2 regions of the Thiohalobacter sp. genome follow, and region 1 is predicted to be linked to the other one. Evidence: riboswitches for the same ligand, from Rfam matches in the RefSeq annotation. Region 1 holds a riboswitch; the other holds the start of a gene.
The links. A riboswitch is a leader RNA that binds a small molecule or an ion and turns the genes downstream of it on or off. The one in region 1 is predicted to bind cobalamin.
Positions count from the first base shown of each region.

Region 1 (7,627 bases):
CATGCCCTTCACCGGCCGCTCGGTCAGCGACTGGGCGAAGCGCGCCCACTCGACCGTGATCGGCCCCGGGCGCCGGACGTCGCCATAGAGGATCGGCGGCTTCACGCAGCGCGACCCGTAGGACTGTACCCAGCCGAAGCGGGTGATGGCGAAGCCGGCCAGGCGCTCGCCGAAGTACTCGACCATGTCGGTGCGTTCGGGCTCGCCGTGGACCAGCACGTCCAGACCCAGCGCCTCCTGGCGACGAATGATCTCGGCGATCTCATCCCGCAGCAGGCCCTCGTAGGCCGCCGTGTCCAGCCGCCCCTGGCGATGGTCGCGCCGCCACTGGCGGATCTCGGCCGTCTGCGGAAAGGAACCGATGGTCGTGGTCGGAAACGGCGGCAGCCGCAGCCGGGCCTGTTGCAGGGGACGCCGCACGTGGAATGGCGCGTGGCGAGACAGGTCCTCCGCGCCAATGCCCGCCAGCCGCCTGGCCACGGCCTCGCTGTGCAGACGCGGATCGGCCCGGCGTGCCGCGATCGCCGCACGGGCAGCTTCCAGCGCCGGCAAGGCGTCGACATCGCCAGCCAGCACCCGCCGCAACAGGGACAACTCGTCGAGCTTCTGCACGGCGAAGGCGAGCCAGCCGCGCAGGCCCGGATCCAGACTGTCCTCCAGTTCCAGATCCACTGGCACGTGCAGCAGGGAGCAGGAAGGCGCAACCCAGAGCCGTTCGTCGCCGATGCGCTCGCGCGCCTGCGTCAAGGGTTGCAATGCGGCATCCGGGTCGGTCCGCCACACGTTGCGGCCGTCGATCACGCCCAGCGACAGCACCTTGTAGGGCGGCAGCCGGTCGAGCACGGCATCGAGCTGGTCGGCACCGCGCACCAGGTCGACATGCAGCCCGGCCACCGGCAGTCGCGCGGCGAGTCCGAGATTGTCGCCCAGCGCCCCGAAGTAGGTGGTCAACAGCAACCGCGCGCGGCAGGACTGCAACGCATGGTAGGCCCGCTCACAGCCCTGCTGCCAGGCTGGCGGCAGATCCAGCACCAGCGCCGGCTCGTCCACCTGCACCCAGTCGGCCCCCTCGTCGGCCAGCCGCTCCAGCACCTCGCCATAGGCCTCGACCAGCGGTTCGAACAGGTCCAGGCGGTCGAATCCGGCGACCCGCGACTTGGCCAGCCACAACCAGGTGACCGGACCTATGAGCACCGGCTTGAAGGGCAACCCCTGGGCGCGCGCCTCGCGCACTTCCTCGAACAGGCGTTCGCTCGAAATCCGGAACCGCTGCCCCGGCGCCAGCTCCGGCACCAGATAATGGTAGTTGGTATCGAACCACTTGGTCATTTCGCAGGCAGCCAGCGGCGCACCGTCGATGGTCGTGCCGCGGGCCATGGCGAACTGCAGGTCCAGGTCGACTGTGCCTCCCTGCCAGCCGAAGCGGGGCGGCACCACGCCCAGCAGGGCGGCATGATCGAGCATGCTGTCGTAGAAGCTGAAGTCACCGACCGGAATCAGGTCCAGACCGGCCGCGCGCTGCAACGCCCAGTGGCGGGTCCGCAGCTCACGCCCCGTGGCCTCCAGTTGCGCGCGGTCGATGTCCCCGCGCCAGTAGGCTTCCAGGGCCGTCTTCAGCTCCCTGCGCGCGCCGATGCGCGGGAATCCCAGATTGTGTATACGCATGTTGCCGCTCCCTGTTGTATCGGCTGACGGCGGCGAGTATGGTGAGCCGAGGACACTGAATCAAACTCAAATTTTTCACTGCGTCACTGAATTTCATTCATGTTCCTGGAGCTCCGCCATCTGCGCACGCTGCAGGCGCTGGCCGAGACCGGCAGCCTGGCCGGCGCCGCCCGCCGTCTGCACCTCACCCAGTCGGCCCTTTCGCATCAGCTGCGCGCGCTGGAAACCCATTTCGACACCCCGCTGCTGCGCCGCGGCACCCGGCCATTGCGGCTCACCGCCGCGGGCGAACGCCTGCTGGCGCTGGCGCGCCAGGTGCTGCCGGCCGTGGCCGATACGGAGCGGTTTCTCAAGTCCGATGAAGCTGCCGCCGCAGGCCGCCTGCACCTCACCATCGAGTGCCACGCCTGCTACGACTGGTTGCTGCCGCTGCTGGAGGACTTTCGCGACCGCTGGCCGGAAGTGGACATCGACATCCACGCCAGCGCCTTCGACGCCCTGCCCGCACTGCTCGCGGGCGAGGTGGACCTGGTCATCACCTCGGACCGCAGCCGCCACCGCTCGCTGCACTTCGAACCCCTGTTCGACTACGAGGCCCTGCTGGCGCTCGCACCCGATCACCCCCTCACCCGGCTCAAGCGCATCCAGCCCCGGCACCTCGCCGACCAGACCCTCATCACCTACCCGGTGCCACGCTCACGGCTGGACCTGTTCGGCCGCTTTCTCGATCCCGCGGGCGTGGAACCGGCCGCCGTTCGGCCCTGCGAACTGACCGCCGTGATCCTGCAGCTGGTGGCCAGCCGGCGCGGGGTCGCCGCCCTGCCCGACTGGGTGCTTCGGGACGCGCTCGAACGGGAACGGCTGGCCGCACGGCCACTGGGGCGCCATGGCCTGCGCGGACGGATGCTGGCGGCCATCCGCGCCGCCGACGCAGATCTGCCCTGGCTGCGGGACTTCCTCGACCTGGCACGGAAAATGGGGGCTTGCAAGGCACCCTGAACCCCACTATCTTGTGGTTCGTCTCCGGTGCCACCCCAATCCCTTGGGGTGGCTGCAAGAGGGAACCCGGTGCGAATCCGGGACTGACGCGCAGCGGTGAGGGGGAACGAAGGCCGCGCGGCACCGCACCCCGCGGTGCCAGGCACTGTCCGCAGAGGATGGGAAGCCGCGGCCCCAGGCCACATCTGTTCTGCCCCCGAGTCCGAAGACCTGCCGGAGACGACGGCGTCCGCCCGGTCGGCGGCCCGTCCGTAACCCTCGCCTTCGCGTAACAGGCGTCGGGGATGGCGACCCCTTGCGGTTCGCCGGCCGGCCACAAGCCGGCAGACCCAGGTCTTCCCCCACCGTTGACGCGCAGGCGCCCGACCCCAAACCGACGGAGGAGGAAGCGCCATGCCACGACAAGCCCCGACCCCGGGCAGCAACGATCCGATGCCCGGCGTCCCGTTCGCCGGGTCCGCCACAATCCCGCCGACCCTCGACGAGGCGGCCGCGCGCTCGCCGGCAACCACCAGCCACGCGGTGATCCGCCGCAACGGTGCCCGCACCCCCTTCGACCCCACCAAGATCGCCGTGGCCCTGACCAAGGCCTTCCTGGCCGTGGAAGGCGGCCAGGGCGCGGCCTCGCGGCGCATCCACGACACGGTGGCGGCACTGACCGAGGACGTGGTGGCCGCCCTGCTCCGGCGCCAGCCCCAGGGCGGTGCCGTGCACATCGAGGACATCCAGGACCAGGTCGAGCTGGCGCTGATGCGCGGCGGGCATCACAAGGTAGCCCGCGCCTATGTGCTGTACCGCGAACAGCGCGCCCGCGAACGGGCCGCGAGCGCACCCGCCGCCGAGTCCGGGAACGAAGCGCCGCGTCTGAACCTGCGCCGTGCCGACGGCAGCCTGGCCACGCTGGATCCCGCCCTGCTGCGCACCCGTATCGAGCGTGCCTGCGCCGGCCTGGCCGGCGCCGACGCCGGTGCCATCCTGCGGGAGACGGAACGCAACCTGTACGACGGCATGCCCGAGCAGGATGTCGGCCAGGCGCTGATCCTCGCCGCCCGCGGCCTGATCGAGCAGGACCCCGATCACGGGCGCGCGGCGGCACGGCTGCTGCTCGATCGCCTGATCGACGAGGCCCATGCCTTCGTGCTCGATACCCGGCCCGATCTGGACCGGCTGCCGCCGGAGGACCCCTACGCCGACTACTTCGAGCGCTACGTCCGCAAGGCCATCGACACCGAACACCTGGACCCCGAACTCGGCCGCTTTGACCTGGCCCGGCTCGCCGCGGCACTGAAACCGGAACGCGACCGGCAGTTCGGCTACCTCGGCCTGCAGACGCTCTATGACCGCTACTTCCTGCACCACGAGGGCGTGCGCTTCGAACTGCCCCAGGCCTTCTTCATGCGCGTGGCCATGGGCCTGGCCATCCGCGAAATCGACCGCGAGGCACGCGCCATCGAGTTCTACGAACTGCTGTCATCGTTCGATTTCATGAGTTCCACGCCCACCCTGTTCAACGCCGGCACCCTGCGCCCGCAGCTCTCGAGCTGCTACCTGACCACCGTGCCCGACGATCTGGATGGCATCTACAGCGCCATCCGCGACAACGCCCTGCTGTCCAAGTTCGCCGGCGGCCTGGGCAACGACTGGAGCCGGGTGCGCGGTCTGGGCGCCCACATCAAGGGCACCAACGGCACCAGCCAGGGCGTGGTGCCCTTTCTCAAGGTCGCCAATGACACCGCCGTCGCGGTCAACCAGGGCGGCAAGCGCAAGGGGGCCGTCTGTGCCTACCTGGAGACCTGGCACATCGACATCGAGGAATTCCTGGAGCTGCGCAAGAACACGGGCGACGAACGCCGCCGCACCCATGACATGAACACCGCCAACTGGGTACCGGACCTGTTCATGAAGCGGGTGGCGGAGGACGGCGACTGGACCCTGTTCTCGCCCGACGAGGTGCCGGACCTGCACGATCTCACCGGCGCCGCCTTCGAGGCCCGCTATGCCGAGTACGAGGCCATGGCCGAGCGTGGCGAGCTGCGCGTGCACAAGAAGCTCCGCGCCCAGGATCTCTGGCGGCGTATGCTGGGCATGCTGTTCGAGACGGGGCATCCCTGGATCACCTTCAAGGACCCCTGCAACCTGCGCTCGCCGCAACAGCACGCGGGCGTGGTGCATTCGTCCAACCTCTGTACCGAGATCACCCTCAACACCTCCGACGACGAGATCGCGGTGTGCAACCTGGGCTCGGTCAACCTGGCCGCCCACGTCGACGACGAGGGGCTGGACACGGAGAAACTGGCGCGCACCGTGGGCATCGCCCTGCGCATGCTCGACAATGTCATCGACATCAACTACTACAGCGTGCCCCAGGCCCGCCGCGCCAACCTGCGCCACCGGCCGGTCGGACTGGGGCTCATGGGTTTCCAGGATGCGCTGCATCGCCTGCGCATCCCTTACGCCAGCGAGGCCGCGGTCGAGTTCGCCGACCGCAGCATGGAGGCCCTGTCCTACTTCGCCATCCAGGCCTCGACCGAGCTGGCCGAGGAGCGGGGCCGCTATCCCAGCTTCGACGGCTCGCTGTGGAGCCGCGGCATTCTGCCCATCGACTCGCTCGATCTGCTGGCCGAGGTCCGCGGCCCGCTGCTGGAGGTCGACCGCGGCAGCACCCTGGACTGGGAGGCACTGCGCGAGCGCGTGCGCACCGTCGGCATGCGCAACTCCAACTGCCTGGCCATCGCGCCCACGGCCACCATCTCCAACATCTGCGGCGTATCCCAGTCCATCGAACCCACCTACCAGAACCTGTTCGTGAAATCGAACCTGTCGGGCGAGTTCACGGTGGTCAACGAGGCCCTGGTGCGCGACCTCAAGGCGCGCGGACTGTGGGACGCGGTGATGATCAACGACCTCAAGTACTACGACGGCTCGCTGGCCGCCATCGACCGCATTCCCGAGGATCTCAAGGCCCTTTATGCCACCGCCTTCGAGATCGATCCCCGCTGGCTGGTAGAGGCGGCGGCCCGGCGTCAGAAATGGATCGACCAGGCACAGTCGCTGAACCTCTACCTCGCCGAACCCTCGGGCAAGAAGCTGGACGCACTGTACAAGCTGGCCTGGCTGCGTGGCCTCAAGACCACCTATTACCTGCGTACCCTCGGCGCCACGCACATGGAAAAGACCGACGAAGGCGAGCGCGACGCGCCCAAGGCCTGCGCCATAGACGACCCCGAATGCGAAGCCTGCCAGTAACGCGCCAGCCCACGGAATTCAGGAGACGACCGACATGAACGAATGGAACGACCCCCTTGCCGCATTGCTGCAACGCACGACCGCCTCGCCGGAACAGGCCCCGCCGCCGCCCGTGACCCTGCCGGACGACGCCCCGGCCCCGACCGCTGACACGGCACTGGGTGGTCCGGCCCTTCCCGCCGGCCGCTCACAGCCCGCCGCGCGGCCCGTGGACCCCCGCGACAAGCGGGTCGTCAACGGCCTGACCGACATCAACCAGCTCGCGCCCTTCCGCTACCCCTGGGCCTGGAAGTACTTCCTCAACGCCAACCGCAACCACTGGACGCCGCTGGACATCAACATGGCGCAGGACGTGCACGACTATCACCACCGCCTGACCACCGAGGAACGGCATGTCTATGAAAATGTGCTTGCCTATCTCACCACCTCGGACATTCTGGCCATGCGCAACATCGGCCTGGCGGTAATGGAAAAGATGTCGGCACCCGAGCTGCAGATCTACCAGGCCCGGCAGGTCTACGAGGAAGCCCTGCATACCTGGACCTACCAGCACTGCATCGAGACGCTCAACCTCGACCAGGGCGAGATCTACAACCGGTACCGCGTGGTGCCCGAGATCCACGCCAAGATCCGCATTGCCAACCGCCGGCTGGACTCGGTACTGCGACCGGACGTGGACCTCCGCGACCGCGACACCCTGGCGGAGTTCCTGATGGCCTACATCTTCTTCGCTGCCGTGTTCGAGGGCTGCTGGTTCTACAACGGCTTCTCGCCGATATTCGCCTTGCAACGGCGTGGCCTGATGAAAGGCACGGCGGAACAACTCCAGTACATCATGCGCGACGAGGTCATGCATGCCGGATTCGGCATCCGCGTGGCCCGCCAGATCATGGAGGAAGAGGCCATCCGGCCCGACCCCGCCGCCCTGCGCGAGATGTGGGACGAGGCCGAGGCAGCGGAAACCGCCTATGCCCGCTTCCTGCTGCCCGAACCCATCCTCGGCTACTCGGCGCAACTGCATGGCGAGCAGTTCCGCTTCATTGCCAACCGCCGCGCGCGCCAGCTCGGTGTCGAGGAGCCCTTTCCGGGCGCGGAGAACGCCCTGCCCTGGCTGGACGAGCAGGCCAACCTGCGCAAGGAGAAGAACTTCTTCGAGACCCGTGTGACCGAGTACCAGACCGGCGGCGCGCTCAGCTGGGATTGACAAGACCAGTCCGCTTACTGCACCAGAGCACGAGAGGACGCCGACCGACTTCCTGCATTACAGGAAAACAAATGGGATTCGGTTGCCATATCCCAGGGTACGATTTGCGACCGCCCGTTTCCGCCCTGGAGCAATATGCGGGCCAACCAAACCAAGGTCAGCGCACATTGCAACCATGGACAGAATGATTCGCAAGGCCCGTTCGACTCAGGGCTTCATGTTGTCGAAGAAACGCTTGACGCCGTCCAGCCAGGAATGGGACTTGGGATTGTGGTGCGAACCGCCCTTCTCGCCCAGGGTGCGCTCGAACTCGCGCAGCAGCTCCTTCTGCTTCGCCGACAGGTTCACCGGCGTCTCCACCACCACCCGAGCCATCAGATCGCCGACCGGGCCACCGCGCACCGGCTGCACGCCCTTGCCGCGCAGGCGGAACAGCTTGCCGGACTGGGTGCCTTCGGGGATCTTGAGCACCACTCGGCCATCGAGCGTCGGTACTTCCAGCTCGCCGCCCAG
Region 1 is NZ_JALTON010000037.1:47,831-55,457, reverse strand. Features, by position in the region: gene metE (5-methyltetrahydropteroyltriglutamate--homocysteine S-methyltransferase) at 1-1,665, opposite strand, end outside; gene MVF76_RS05715 (LysR family transcriptional regulator) at 1,765-2,664, shown strand; cobalamin riboswitch at 2,673-2,896, shown strand; gene MVF76_RS05710 (ribonucleoside-diphosphate reductase subunit alpha) at 3,097-5,910, shown strand; gene MVF76_RS05705 (ribonucleotide-diphosphate reductase subunit beta) at 5,945-7,114, shown strand; gene dnaJ (molecular chaperone DnaJ) at 7,322-7,627, opposite strand, start outside.

Region 2 (7,627 bases), on a different contig from region 1:
GCGCAGGGTGGGCACCTCGAGGCCGGCCTCGTCGGCCAGGGCGAGTGCGCGCTGCAGGCGTGCCGGCGCCGAGCGGCCCATGCAGCCGTGATCGGGATCGCCCTCGAAGGCGGCGAGCATGCCCCGGATCAGCGCCTCGGTGTCGAAGTCGCGGCCGGTGAGGTGCGCCTGGATGGCGATGACATCAGCGGCAACGGCGCGGGCGAGGTTCTGATGGTCCCGCCACAGGCTGCTCACGGTGCCGCCGACCTCGAGGCCGGCGATGTTGGTGGTGAGGATGTAGACATTCTTCACCACCAGTTCGAACAGCAGGGCCTCCCTGTCGTCGAGGACGCGGACCGGGATGTCGATGCTCGCCAGCGCGGCGTGCAGGGTTTCGGCCGCGGGACCGCAGGCGGGCGAGGGCAGCAGCACCTTCGAGTCCATGCCCTTCTTCTTCTCGAACCAGACCGAGATCACCGTGGGCTGTTCGATGCCATGGCGTTCCCAGTCGCGCGGCAACAGTTCGTTCTGCAGCAGCACCAGCCGTTCGCGCCAGGGCGCGGGGATGCCCTCCAACGTCGGATGCAGGTCCTTTTCCGCCACCGCCAGCAGCACCAGCTCCGGGTCGGGGAGACTGGCCGATTCCAGTGCCATGTCGGTCTCGCGGGTGACGGGGAAGACCGGATGGCCGGTGCGCAGCAGGCCGCGCGCGAACACGGCGCCCAGTTCTCCGATGCCTATGACCACGACGGGGGATTTCATGCAGATCTCCAGCGGCTGGTTGCGGACGGGCGGCCAAGGATACCCGCCCGGGCGCGGGCTGTCAGCGTCGGCCGGCGGCGCTTCCGGTAGACTGCGGGCATGAAATTTCTGCTGTATGCCTTCGGCCTGCTGGCCCTGACCTGCCGGCTCGCGGTCGCGGTCGTGGCGGTCACCGACGACACCGGGAATCCGGTGCGTCTCGCGGCGCCCGCCGCGCGCATCGTCAGCACCGCCCCCAGCGCCACCGAACTGCTGTTCGCGGCGGGCGCCGGCGCGCGGGTGGTGGCCGTGGACCTGGCCAGCGATCATCCGCCGGCGGTGGCGCGGCTCCCCCGCATCGGTACCCTGGGCGCGCTGGATGTCGAACGCATCGCGCTGCTGGCGCCGGATCTGGTGGTGGCCTGGGGCAGCGGCGCGCGCGGCGCCGATCTCGACCGGCTGCGTGCGCTCGGCGTTGCCGTGTATGTCACCGAGCCCCGGCGACTGGCCGACATCCCCCGTACCCTGCGCGCCCTCGGCCGGCTCGCGCATACCACGGCGGAGGCAGAGGTTGCGGCCCGGACCTTCGAGTCCCGCATCGAGGCCCTGCGCGTGCGCCATGCCGGTGTCCGCCCGCTGCGTGTCTTCTACCAGATCTGGGACCGGCCGCTGATGACACTGGGCGGACCGCACATCCTCACCGAGGTCATCGCACTCTGCGGCGGCCACAACCTGTTCGCCGACGTCGACCGGCTGGCACTGTCGGTGAGCACCGAGGCGGTCCTGGCGCGGCGGCCTGAGGTGATCCTGGCCAGTGGTCTGGGCGCCGAACGGCCGGCCTGGCTGGCGGCGTGGGCCGCCTGGCCGGAACTGCCGGCGGTGGCGAAGGGCCATCTCTACAGCCTGCCGGCGGACCTGCTGCAGCGCGCCGGCCCGCGGCTGGCGGAGGGGGCGGCGCGGCTGTGCGCGCGCCTGGACGCGGCGCGCGGGGAATGAGTCAGGTCCCGGTTCCGAATGGAACACGAAGGCGGGCATCCGCAGGGGTTCCCGGATTCCGCTTGCGCTGCATCCGGGCTACATGAGGGGCCGCGGGGCGGCGTCAGCGGCTGCGGTCCCAGAGCACGTCGTCGCGGCCGGTGGCCCGGTTCAGGTGGCGGGCCAGCACGAACAGGTAGTCGGACAGGCGGTTGAGATACTGCAGCGCCGCGGGGTTGAGGGTCTCGTCGCGTGACAGGCTGAACAGCCGGCGCTCGGCACGGCGGCAGACGGTGCGCGCGACATGGGCCAGTGCCGCGGCCCGGCAGCCGCCGGGGAGGATGAATTCCTTCAGGTAGGGCAGATCGGCATTCAGCGCGTCGAGTCGGGCTTCCAGGTGTTCCACCTGTTTCGCTTCCATACTGCGATGATCCGGGATGGACAGCTCGCCGCCGAGATCGAACAGGTCGTGCTGGATGGCGGTGAGATCGCCTGCGACCTCGCTGGCCGGGTCGATCTCGGTCAGCAGCAAGCCGATCTGGCTGTTCAGCTCGTCGACCGTGCCGAAGGCCTCGACCCGCGGGTGGTCCTTGTCCACGCGGTTGCCGTCACCGAGACCGGTACTGCCGGCGTCGCCGGTGCGGGTGTAGATCTTCGACAGGCGGTGGCCCATGTCTCTCCTGCCTCAGCTGTCCGTCAGCCGGTATTGTACCGGCAGTTCCAGCACCCGGCTGCCGTCGATGAGCCCGGCGGCCAGCCTCACCCGCTGCACCCGGCCGAGGGCCTCGCGCGCCGAGCGGTCGAGCAGGCGGTGCCCCGAGGGCCGGGTGATGCGGATGTCGTCGATTCGCCCGTCGGCATGGAGACGGAAGCCGAGGACCACGTCGCCCTCCCAGCCGAGCCGGCGCGCCAGCGGCGGATAGCGGAAGTGACGGGCCAGGGCGAGGCGGATGTCGGCGAGGATGCGGCTGGCGGCCATGGCCTCTGCGCGGGCCTCGGGCGGCGTGGCGGCTGCGTCGGCAGTCCCGGCCCGGGGAAGCGACGCTGTGGCGGGTTCCACTTCGACGATATGCGGCGCGGGCGGTGCCGACGGGCGCACGGCCTCCCGGGGGGTCGCTGCCGGTACGGCGGGTCGGGTCCGGACCGCGTGCCGTTCGGCCACCTCCGTTTTCACGGCTGTGGAGGCTTGCGGTGTCTCAGCGGCCGCCTGTGCGCTGGCTGTGGTACCGGCCTGCAGCCGTACCGAGAGGGCCGATGCCTGCGGTGCGGCAGGCGGTGTCGATGGCCCCCAGGCTGCAAGCAGTACCGCATGGATCAGCACCGAGGCGAGCAGCATGGCCGCCAGCGGGCGGCCATCGGTGAGGGGCTGTACGACACCGGACGACATGCCCGATCAGCCCTCCGGACGATAGCGCAGGGTGAGCATGAAGTTGCGGCCGTCCTGCGGGTAGTAGCTGACCAGCTCGTAGTCGCGGTCGAACAGGTTGGCGGCGCGCAGTCCCAGGGTCCAGTCGCGTGCCGGCTGCCAGTCCAGGCGCAGATCGACAGTGGCGTAGCCGCCGATGGCGCGGGTGTTGGCGAGGTCGTCATAGCGCCGGCTCTCCGCGCGCAGGGTGCCGCCGAACTGGATTGCGCCGAATTCGCGGTCGAGATCGATGCGCAGCGAGCGTCTGGCGCGTCGGGTGAGCTGGTTGCCCCGGTTGGCGTCGTCGCCGCGATGTTCCGGGTCCATGAAGCCGGCGTTGGCGCGGGCGTCCCATCCACCGATGCGGCCGGCCAGTGTCAGTTCCAGACCGCGGATGCGCGCCTTGCTGATGTTCTGCGGAACGAAGCTGCTGTCGAAGGCGATCAGGTCGTTGATACGGGTTTCGTAGATCTGGGCAGCCCAGCGCAGGCTGCCGGCCAGCCCCGAGAGGCCGAACTCCAGGCTCTTCGAGGTTTCCGGCTGCAGGTTCGGGTTGCTGAAGCCCGGGAAGTAGAGGTCGTTGAAGGTGGGCGCCTTGAAGGCGGTGCCGTAGCTCGCGGTCAGCCGCAGCCGCTCGCCCAGGTCGTGGCCGACCGCCAGGCTGCCGGTGGTGTGGCCGCCGAACTGCTCGTTGTCGTCACGGCGCAGGGCGGCCTCCAGGTCGAAGCGACCGAAGTTGCCGAGGTACTGGGCGAACAGGGCCTTGTTGTCACGGCTGGAGCGGTCGTAGGCCGTGGTCGAGGATACCCGGTCGTCGTACCAGTCGCCGCCGAAGGTGACCAGGCCCGCTGCACCGAGCGGTGTGTCGATCTGGATGCCGGCGCTGTTGCGGCGGGTGTCGAAGCGGGAGGCGGCGCTGCCGTCCTTGAAGTTGTCGGCCTCGTCGCGGCTCTGGCCGACACGCAAGCCCAGCCGCGTCTCGCCCAGCGGCAGTTCGAGGCTGGCGCCCAGCACCTGCTGCAGCCCGTCGGTCTCGTTCTGGAAGCTGCCGTCGTATTCGACCTCGGTGTCGGCGCGCAGCAGGCTCAGGTCCAGGCTCGCCCCATTGTCGAAGCGGGTGCCGGCGCGCAGCGACAGGGAGAGGTTGCGATAGCCGTCGTCGTCCGGTTCCTCGGTGAAGCAGCCGGCGAAGGCAGTGGAGGAGCCGGTGCAGGCATTGAAGCCGTCGGTGTCTTCTCCGGAGAGCTGCAGGTTGTACCAGTGACGGTCGCCGCCGCCGCTGACGCCGCCGCTCAACAGCCGAGTGTTGTGCGTGCCAGTCCCTGCATCGAGACGCAGCCGCGTGTCCCCGCCGCCCTTGCGGGTGAAGATCTGGATCACGCCGCCGATGGCCTCCGAGCCGTACAGCGCCGAGCGCGGGCCGCGCACGATTTCGATGCGATCGATCTGGTCCACCGGGAAGTCCTGGAAGGCCGCCGCACCGGTGGTTGCCGAACCGACACGGATGCCGTCGATGAGGAACAGGACATGGCTGGAGTTGGTGCCGCGCAGGAACAGCGAGGTCTGCTTGCCACGGCCGCCGTTGTTGGCCAGGGTCACGCCGGCCAGGCCGGACAGCAGTTCCTCCACCGACCGGGCCTGCAGGCGTTCGATGTCGGCGCGCGTGATGACGGTGATCGAGGCCAGGGTCTGGTCGGCGGTCTGGGCGGTGCGGGTGGCGGTGACGACAACCGGTGCCATCTCGTCGGCCAGCGCAGGCAGGCTGATGGTGCAGCAAAGGCTCAGGGCCAGGGGCAGGGCTCGGGGGCGAAACATCATGTCGGGCTAGGCTCTCGTGTCGGGGCGCGCACCCGCGCGCCGGTTGCGGTCTGTGGTGGCAAGCGAGAGCGGGGACGGGGAAACGGAACCGGGCCGTTGCGCCGCTGTGCCGCCCTCCGCAGCACATCACACGAACGCCTCAGGCCGGTCTCCGGGCTCGCGAGTGGAAAGCCGGGCTTTCCGGGCCGATCGCCTTCCCGTGTCATCGACACAGTGGCTAGAGGATCGGCCCCTGACTCACCTACCGTTGCGGGGGCAGCGCCGGACTTGCACCGGGGTTCTCCGGGGCGCACCGGCTTCCCGTTTCACCCGCGGCCAGGGGAAGGGCCGCGGGCACCTGAAGCAGGGATGGCGGCAATTTACGCAGCCACCCTGGGGGAGTCAAGCCGCCATGCGGGGAATGTGCTTAAATTGGGCCGCAGCAGGGAATCAGGGGGCGTCGTCGTGGTTGAAGTCGTGACGACGCCGGCCCCGACCACGAGGAACCGAGCCATGAACCGCGCCGAGACACCGACGCAGAATCCCTTTCTCGAGGCCTTCCGGGGCAGCTTCCATGGCGTGCTGCGCTGGCCGCAGCTGGATGCGCTCTGGGAGGTCGTCCGCCGCGATGCCGACGGTGGCTGGTACATCTATGCCGTGGGCGAAACCCCGCCCACCGACACCGCCGAGCCGGAGCAGCTGCTGCGCTTCATCGACGAGGTCGACGCGCTGCTGCGGCGCGAGCACGGCGAGGACTACTGCGGCATCGTCTACACGGATTCCTTCGAGGCGCCGGCCTACATCAAGATCTTCGATCCCAACAACCTCGGCGTCTCCTGCGGCTTCTCCGACAATCCCCCCAAACCCGGCTGGATCCTCTCCAAGATCCCGCCCGTCGATCTCGAGGCCGACGGACCCCTCCCCGGCAACCGCCGCCGCTGGTGGCAGCGCCTGTTCGGGGGCTGACCCCGCCCTTGTCCACCAGTGGCTTGCCCTTGACAGGACCGTTCGCCTGGTCTAAATAAGTAAACGTTTACTAACTTATTGGCGCACGGCGCCAGGAGGCGGGAGATGAGCACATTCGACACGGAACTGGACGCACGCGGTCTCAATTGTCCGCTGCCCATTCTTCGGGCCAAGAAGAGCATCGCCGGCATGAGCAGCGGCCAGGTGCTGCGCATCCTGGCCACCGATCCGGGCTCGGTGAAGGACTTCGAGGCCTTCTGCAAGCAGACCGGCAACCAGTTGGTGGCGTCCAATGATGCCGGCGGCGAGTTCGAGTTCTTCATCCGCAAGGCGTGACGAAGCGGGGCGCGGAGGGCTTCCGCGCCCCGCCGGGTGATACATGCCAGCCCCCATATTGCAGCCGGGCGGAAGCGGGCGGCGGGCAACTTGTTGCGCTGGTGGACGATGAACCGGAATTCGACCTCTTTGTCTCCGCGTGCATTTTGTGGCCGCCCGCATCCTGCTGCGGCCCTGACGGATTTTTGCTCGGTCTCGGGGACGCTTCACTCAAGCCGTAGCGACGGCCACGGCTTGAGTGCCAGCCCTCCCCGAGCCCGGCTGCAAATCCGCCATCATCCGCAGCCCCTGGTGCACTATGGGGGGTAAACGCATGAAGGCCGCCGAGCGGCGGGCGGCGATCCTGGCAGTCGCCAAGGTGCTGTTCGCCGATCGCGGCTATCACGGGGTGTCGGTGGATGAGATCGCCCGCCGGGTCGGCGTCAGCCCGGCGGTGCTCTACCGCCATTTCGAGTCCAAGCAGGTCCTCTACGAAACCGTACTCGGCGAGATCGCGGCGCGGCGCGAGAGCTATGTCGAGGCCATCCTTGCCGAGCCGGATGACTTTGCCCACGTGCTCCGGCGCATGACCCGCGTCTACGTCAATGCCGTGGCCGAGGACCCGGACTACCTGCGCATGGAACTGCACAGCGTGCTCGAGGGCAGTTCCCAGGCGCGCGCCTTCTTCGAGAACCGCTGGCGGCCCTTCGCCGAGTTCATTGCCCACTCCCTGGCCGAAGTCGGTCGCCAGACCGGCCAGCGCACGCCGGATGCCCGGGTCGCCGGCCTGATGTTCCAGGGCATGGTGCGCGAGGCCTTGTACGAGAAGTGCATTCTGGAGTCGCCGCAGGTCAAGGACATCCCCCTCGAAGCCCTGACCGACCGGCTGGTCGAGCTGTTCCTGCGCGCGGTGCTGCCGGGTGGCATTGCGTAGCCTGGAGGGAGGCCGAAGGCCGCAGTCAGGGGGCTGCGGCGGGCATCAGTCGGCGACCCAGACCCTGCCTCCCTCGCAGTCGAGTTGCCGCAGCGGGCAGCCGAACAGCCGTGACAGGCGCGTGGCTTCAAGCAGTTCAGCCGTCGGTCCGGTCTCTGCCTGCCCCCGTCCGAGCAGCAGTACATGATCGCAGCTGCGCTGGGCCTGGTTGAGATCGTGCAGCACCATGACCACGGCGTGGTTGCCGCTTGCGGCCCGTTCCCGCAGCAGGGCAAGGATCCGCTGCTGGTGGGCCAGGTCGACGTGGTTCAGGGGTTCGTCCAGCAGCATCAGCGCCGGGTTCTGCACCAGCAGGGTGGCGAGCGCCACCCGGCGCCGCTCGCCGCCCGACAGGGTACGCACGTCGCGGTGCTCGAAACCGCCGAGATCGACGGCCGCCAGCGCCGTGCGCGCCGCGGCCCGGTCGGCCTCGCCCTCCCAGCCCCAGGGGCCGAGCCAGGGGTAGCGGCCGG
Region 2 is NZ_JALTON010000031.1:23,287-30,913, reverse strand. Features, by position in the region: gene MVF76_RS04785 (hypothetical protein) at 1-744, opposite strand, end outside; gene MVF76_RS04780 (cobalamin-binding protein) at 844-1,719, shown strand; gene MVF76_RS04775 (cob(I)yrinic acid a,c-diamide adenosyltransferase) at 1,823-2,371, opposite strand; gene MVF76_RS04770 (energy transducer TonB) at 2,384-3,085, opposite strand; gene btuB (TonB-dependent vitamin B12 receptor) at 3,092-4,918, opposite strand; cobalamin riboswitch at 5,047-5,277, opposite strand; gene MVF76_RS04760 (hypothetical protein) at 5,414-5,866, shown strand; gene MVF76_RS04755 (sulfurtransferase TusA family protein) at 5,972-6,202, shown strand; gene MVF76_RS04750 (TetR/AcrR family transcriptional regulator) at 6,516-7,115, shown strand; gene MVF76_RS04745 (ABC transporter ATP-binding protein) at 7,161-7,627, opposite strand, start outside.
Region 2: linked by a shared signal. The riboswitch ahead of btuB (TonB-dependent vitamin B12 receptor) and the one ahead of MVF76_RS05710 (ribonucleoside-diphosphate reductase subunit alpha) in region 1 are both predicted to bind cobalamin.